DNA from 2 places in the Peribacillus sp. R9-11 genome. Region 1 is predicted to be linked to the other one. Evidence: riboswitches for the same ligand, from Rfam matches in the RefSeq annotation. Region 1 holds a riboswitch; the other holds the start of a gene.
The links. A riboswitch is a leader RNA that binds a small molecule or an ion and turns the genes downstream of it on or off. The one in region 1 is predicted to bind magnesium.

Region 1 (3,433 bases):
ATTATGCTCTTTTTCGCAACATGACCATTTTTGATAATGTTGCCTACGGTTTAAAGGTTCGTCCAAGAAAAATAAGACCTAGTAAAACAGCGATTGAACAAAAGGTTACAGAATTGCTTCAGCTAGTTAAGTTGGAAGGATATAAGGACCGTTATCCTTCTCAATTATCAGGCGGCCAGCGTCAGCGTGTGGCATTGGCAAGGGCTCTTGCTGTAGAGCCGAATATTCTTTTGCTTGATGAACCATTCGGGGCACTGGATGCTAAAGTGCGTAAGGAACTTAGGCGTTGGCTAAGAAGACTTCATGATGAATTCAATGTTACGAGTGTCTTTGTAACACATGATCAGGAAGAAGCGATGGATGTTGCTGATCGAGTTGTAATCATGAATGAAGGGAAAATTGAACAGATTGGAACTCCGGAAGAAGTATATGATCAACCCAAGAATCCATTTGTTTACGATTTTCTCGGTAGTGTCAATCTTTTCAAGGGCAAGGTTCATCAAGGGAAATTGGCAACAGGAAATGTGGAAATACATGTTCCAGACAGTGAGGATGGAGAGAGTACTGGTTATGTAAGAGCTCATAACTTTATCATAGAAAGAGAATCATTAGAAACGGATTCGATTGCATCTGTTATTGACCATATTCATACAATTGGACCTATTGTCCGTATTGAAGTGATTCGTCAGGATATAAATGAACCGCTTGAAATCGAACTTACTAAAGAACAATATAATAATCTTGAATTAAAAAAAGGAGAAATAGTGTTTGTCCGGCCCAAAGAATTGAAGGTCTTTGTTGACTATATGGCTGGAATCTAACAGGAAGTCGATAAGTTAACCAAAAAACCGCTAATTAGCGGTTTTTTTATTATCATTAACTAGCGTCAATATCTAATTTTATTAATAAAAAAACATTGACTTCTAAAAGAAACTCTTTTAGAGTGGATTGGTAAACTAAATATCCTCGTTAGGTGAGGCTCCTGTGTAGGAGATATGCTACTGCCCAAAAATGTCGAAAGACGCCAATGGGTCAACAGAAACCATCGACATAAGGTGGTTTTTAATGTAGCTGGCGTTGTCCTATGCCACACAGTGCTAAAGCTCTACGAATGGAGGAACAGGATTTCTGCTATGTATTTGTCATTCAGACAATGTACGTATGTGTATTTGTCATTCAGAAATGTACGTAAATGTACCGTGTGAACACCTCCATTTGTAATGGAGGTGTTTTTATATTTTTCTGGGAGGTGAGGATAGTGGATAACTATTCACGACCTTATACTCGAAGCATAATAAATATCAAATAAATACAAAGATTAAGGAAGGGGAATTATAAAATATTTTTCTTACTTTTAATATATCGTTAAGGGGAAATATTTTTTGCTCCTCAAAAAAGGAGTGGTGAAGATGATAAAAGACATGACTGAAGACCAAATAACTCTTCAAATCATAAAAGCATTAAAAGAAGGAAAAAAGAAAGAATTTCAAGCAATATTAGAAGAACTCCAACCTTATGATATTGCTCGAATTTTTGAGGGGCTTCCAGAAAAACATCATACACGTTTCTTATTGTTTCTTACTCCAGAACAAATCGCGGAACTAATACAGGAACTTGAAAAAGTACATCAATTAAAAATTCTTACTAAATTAGGAATTGAAAAATCAGGTCAAGTAATGGATCTAATGGATAATGATGATTTAGCTTCATTGTTAGAGAACCTATCTCCGGATAAAATTGAAGAACTTCTTTCAGGTATGAAACAAGAAGAATCTAAAATCGTTCAAAATATCATGAATTATCCCCCTGAAACGGCAGGACGAATAATGACAAACCGTTTTGTGTGGATCCCTCAACACTATACGGTTCGTGAATCAGTTGAAAAACTTAAAATATTTGCGGAGTTCTCGGGAACGATTAACTATCTGTATGTAATTGATAACGATAAAAAATTAGTAGGTGTAGTCTCATATCGAGATTTAATAATAAATGATGAGAATGAAAAAATACAAGATATTATGTACAGTAGAGTTATCTCCGTATTCGCTTATGAAGACCAAGAAGAGGTAGCACATGTTATTGAGCGTTATGATTTTTTATCAATTCCTGTTGTAGATAATAATAATGAGTTATTAGGAATTGTAACCGTTGATGATATTATTGACGTTGTCATTAAGGAAGCAAACGAAGATATCGAAAAACTTTCGGCATCTGGTAAAGCTATTGATTTTGACACGAAGGCACATGTGGCTGCGTATCGCCGACTTCCCTGGCTTATTTTACTTTTATTTATCGGATTAGTGTCTGGAACTATTATTAGTGGTTTTGAAGAAACATTGTCTAAAGTTGTTGCACTTGCCTTCTTTATGCCGATGATAGCAGGGATGACTGGAAATACAGGTACTCAATCATTAGCTGTTGTTGTAAGAGGTCTAATTACTACTGATACGGATAAAGGAGTTGTTTTTAGACTTATTATCCGAGAACTTAAAGTTGGATTGATAATAGGCATTACCTGTGGAATATTAATTTCCATTATAGCTTTTGTTTGGCAAGGAAATCCTGTTCTAGGGTTAGTGGTTGGAAGTTCATTAGTTATGACCCTAATTATTGGGACTTTAGCTGGGACCATTATTCCTCTAATATTATATAAATTCAACATCGATCCAGCAGTGGCCTCTGGTCCATTAATTACAACTCTAAATGATATTCTATCGTTACTTATCTACTTTGGCATTGCAACAATGTTTATTTCAAAATTGATGTAGTAAAACCACGATTAAATTCTGTTCTTCATGGTATTCTTTAAAAATAAATAATTATAATAATTTGAAATAATGGATATTACGCTAAATAGCAGAATAGTAATAATGAATGTTAACATATTCAACCAATTATTTGCAGAAAAATGGTAATAGAAATAATCAAATTATCTCAAGGGGCGATAACTGAATGGGCGTTGTTACTGTTCTGCTTGTCATTCACATTATTGCAGGCTGTGTTTGTTTATTGACAGGGGCGATAGCATCAATAGCAAAGAAAAAGAAAGGCAATCATACTACCATTGGAGAAGTGTATCATGGTGGGTATCTTGTAATTTTCATAACCTCTCTTGTAATGGCAATCGTGAACTGGTCAGAAAGTGCTTATCTTTTCTATATTGCAATTTTTTCTTATAGCTTAGTTCTTTTGGGATACTTAGCAAGAAAACTACGTTGGAGAAATTGGTTGAAGATGCATATAGGAGGAATGTTAGGGTCTTATATTGGAATTATTACGGCTACTTTAGTCGTTAATGGTTCAAAGATTCCATTAGTGAATGAAATCCCTTCTCTCTTATTATGGTTTATACCTACAATCATTGGAACACCACTCATTACTATAGTAAGTAGGCGTTATAGCAGTCGGACTAAACCAAAAGAGTTTATACAAT
Region 2 (3,433 bases), 600 kb from region 1:
TTCCCTGACCATTGCTGATCCTAAGCCAAACAACTATACCACCTCTAGCAAAATAATTAACATATCATATTCAAGAAAGGTTAGTTAGCTAAAAGCATATGTTTTATTGAAAGGATGTGATCGAATTATGGATCGGAAGAAATGGGGCGTTGGAGGATTAGTATTCGTTGGCTGCATGTTTCTTGGTGGAGGAGTGGGAGATTTGTTAGGAAGTTCCCACAACGGATGGCTGATAGGAATGGGTGTTGGATTTCTTGGGATAGCTTTAACGAGACTGATTGGAAAATGATCTTCTGCAATTTGGCCCTTTTGCTGAATAAGGTTTCTAAGGAACACATGAATGCTCTATACTAGTTAACATAAAGTCAACTATAAGAAGATAGCAAAAACGCCAAACCCATATGGTTCAATAGTTTGGCGTTTGTGTGTTTTTTATCCTTTATTCAGGATTTTATACAACCTTGATGTAGCAAGGGTTTGCTAGATGATCAATAAAAAGCCCTAGATTTACCACTAGAGCTTTTTCTATTTCATCTTTATTTATCTAATTATGAAAGCTGTAGGTTCGTAAAAGTAGACAATTCTGAACGGTGCTATTTCTTTACAAAACAGCCAGCTTTAGTGTTCGTTTTAGTAATAAAACAGTTTGCGAACGTTCGCAAATTAACATTAACTTTTACGAACTATGAATAAATAAAATTAGGTGTTGATTTCCATGAGTTTGCAGGAACATTTTTATCTAAATAAAAGGTACCCAACCTCTTTTGAAATGGGTACCCATTTTATCCGAAGGTACTCAAAAGATTACACCTTTTGGAGACCTCTTTAATTTGAATATTTTATAATTATAACAGGCGATTTTTTTTAAAGTATTTCCACATGCCCCAGGTTAAAATGACTAAGATCCCTAAAATGATAATCGTTGAGAATGGAGAATCTTGATAGGGTAAAGGAACATTCATTCCAAAAAAACCGGTTACGAAAGTTAATGGTAACATTACGGTTGAAATGATGGTCAAAACGTTTAACTTTTCAGAGGATTTTGCGTTAATAATGGAATAATACGTCTCCAAAGCACTGTTTACAAGATCTCTGTACGTTTCAGTAGAGTCCACTATCCTCTCGAGATGGTCAATTAAATCCACATAAAACGGCGCATTTTCTTCCCGTATTTCAAACTTCCACTTTCCGTCCACAGTCATGAAGATCCTACGCTGAGGAAGGATGACGCGTCGAATTAAAATGATTGTTCTTTTTAGTGCAAGGAATTCTTCTGTCACTCCCCTTATTTCTTCATCGTAAATCTCATCTTCTAGTTCATCAATACGGATGTTAATGCGGTCAAGAATCGGAAAGTATTCATCCGTTATGCCGTCTACAAGAGCATACAAAAGAAAATCTGCACTCTTATCCATGTATTTTGTGTTCTTAGAACAAATCACATCCATCTGGCCAAGCCATTTCAATTTTTCTTTATGGATTGTCACTACGTAATTGGGGCCGACAAATACGTTTAACTCTAGGGTCGTAATTTCCTTATCTTCTTCCTCGTTATACCGAAGGGCATGTAAAACGAAGAACTGGTAATCTTCGTAGTTGTCAATCTTAGCCCGAGGACTGTCATGCAGGCAATCCTCAATTGCTAAAGGGTGAAAATCAAAAATCTTTGCCACTTTATATAATTCAGGGGTTTTTACATCGTAAATATCGATCCACAACAAATTATTAGGATGTTTTAAATGCTCTTGCACGTTAGATAGGTTAAACTCAGTGGTCATCTCTTGGTTCTCATGATCGTATAAATACATTTTAATCATATTACATTACACCTCGCGTTATAGATCAAGGCATTAAAGGTTATGAGTCTTCTTAGTTGTTACAAGAGGACATGAACACCTTCGTTGCCTCTTTCTTGTTGTCGACTTGCGTTTTTCCAACGAATTGGGGTCGTCAGTGCCCATGCATTCCTCACCTCCAAAATATAAAGGCTCCTTTCACACAGAAAGGAGCCCATAAAAAACAAAAAAAAATGCTTAAATGTTCTCCCCTTGTTGAGTTTTAGCATTGTATAGCATAGGTTTTACCAGCTACATTAAGAAAAACCATAATCCGATTTTTCCTGTTGACCCATCTGCGCCTTTCGACATTTTTGGGATGCAACGTATCTCTATACAGGAGCCTCACCTAACAGAAGACTATTCAACTAAAGTTAACCCTAAGGTTAGAAAATAACCATTAAAAGATGAGTTCACTCCATTTATAGAGGTAATTGTTTGGGTAAGACAAGATTGCTCAATGGATTTGTTTTTCGATGTTTCGCAGATGATAAGGAGTTTCAAGCGTTATTTAGTGATAAAGAATACTATTAAGATGAGTTCCCCGGTAACATGATGGCTGCTAAAAAGGTTGGTCCTGTGTCTTCAGTAGCTCCAGTCGCTTGAGGGGATAAATGATAATAATACTTTTTTATTTAAATCATGTTTGCGTTAGAAGAGGTTATATCACCAGTTTATGTAAAAGGATGAAAAGAGTTTGGACAAGTACCTAAATAGAAAAATTCATTGGAATCGAGGGTTCCAATGGATTTACTTCTGATAAGGTGGTTTATGTAAACTAGCTTGCTTGTTTGAATGACTTATTAAAAACAGCGAGACTTTGTTAAATAAAAGATTGGAGGAAGATTAGCTATCGCACCTCCAACCTTATTGATAATCACTTTGGAACTAATTGTTTATTAAGATTTAAACAGAGTATTTGCAGATATTTTTTGAAGGACGGGTTATGGTACTAATTCAGTGCCGTTTAAAAAAGAGGTTTATTTTTTTCTTTAAGGGGTAGCGTCAGGAAAATGCGGTTTTACAACGTTAAGGAAATTACAATATTAAAAAGGCTAATTTCTCACATTAAATTGAGAAAATAGCCTTTTTTCATTACTCCATTGAAGCGATCTATTATGAAAGAACAATCCTAGCACACGGGAGTTGCAAATAGAAGAAAGATAACATATTAATTGCTAACTTATTAATTTGGCTCTACATGGACATGAACACGATACACTCCGTAATCTTTAACTATTATTTCCTCCACATGGGGTGAAATATCATGAGCTTCTTTGATATCTAACGTAGAATTAACAAGAATGACAACATCTATCACTTCATTATTTCCGTAGTTTCGCTCTTTAATTTTTTTATGCAACTAACGGGGCAGGTTAGCTGAAGAAGCCGACCAATAAAGGTCGGCTTTTTTCATACTATTTTGCAGCAGCCTTCGTAACCGCCGCCGTATCCTGAATAATCATAAAGCAGAAATTCAAAGGCTCAATGGTGAATTGGATTATTCGTCTTAACTAAGCGCATTTTACGCAATAGTGCAAATCTAATACTAAACTTCCTGTTGCGTTGGCTTCAGGTGTTGCTCCTGTAAGACTTTC

Region 2: another riboswitch for magnesium. It lies ahead of corA (magnesium/cobalt transporter CorA); the one in region 1 lies ahead of mgtE (magnesium transporter).

What each region holds. Positions count from the first base shown of each region.
Region 1 is NZ_CP133763.1:1,502,221-1,505,653, forward strand. Features, by position in the region: gene RE409_RS07245 (sulfate/molybdate ABC transporter ATP-binding protein) at 1-821, shown strand, start outside; M-box (ykoK) riboswitch at 959-1,124, shown strand; gene mgtE (magnesium transporter) at 1,410-2,768, shown strand; gene RE409_RS07255 (DUF2306 domain-containing protein) at 2,953-3,433, shown strand, end outside.
Region 2 is NZ_CP133763.1:2,104,512-2,107,944, forward strand. Features, by position in the region: gene RE409_RS10320 (hypothetical protein) at 128-289, shown strand; gene corA (magnesium/cobalt transporter CorA) at 846-1,817, opposite strand; M-box (ykoK) riboswitch at 2,038-2,199, opposite strand; partial or broken gene RE409_RS10330 (cation transporter dimerization domain-containing protein) at 3,022-3,192, opposite strand; gene RE409_RS10335 (S-Ena type endospore appendage) at 3,350-3,433, opposite strand, start outside.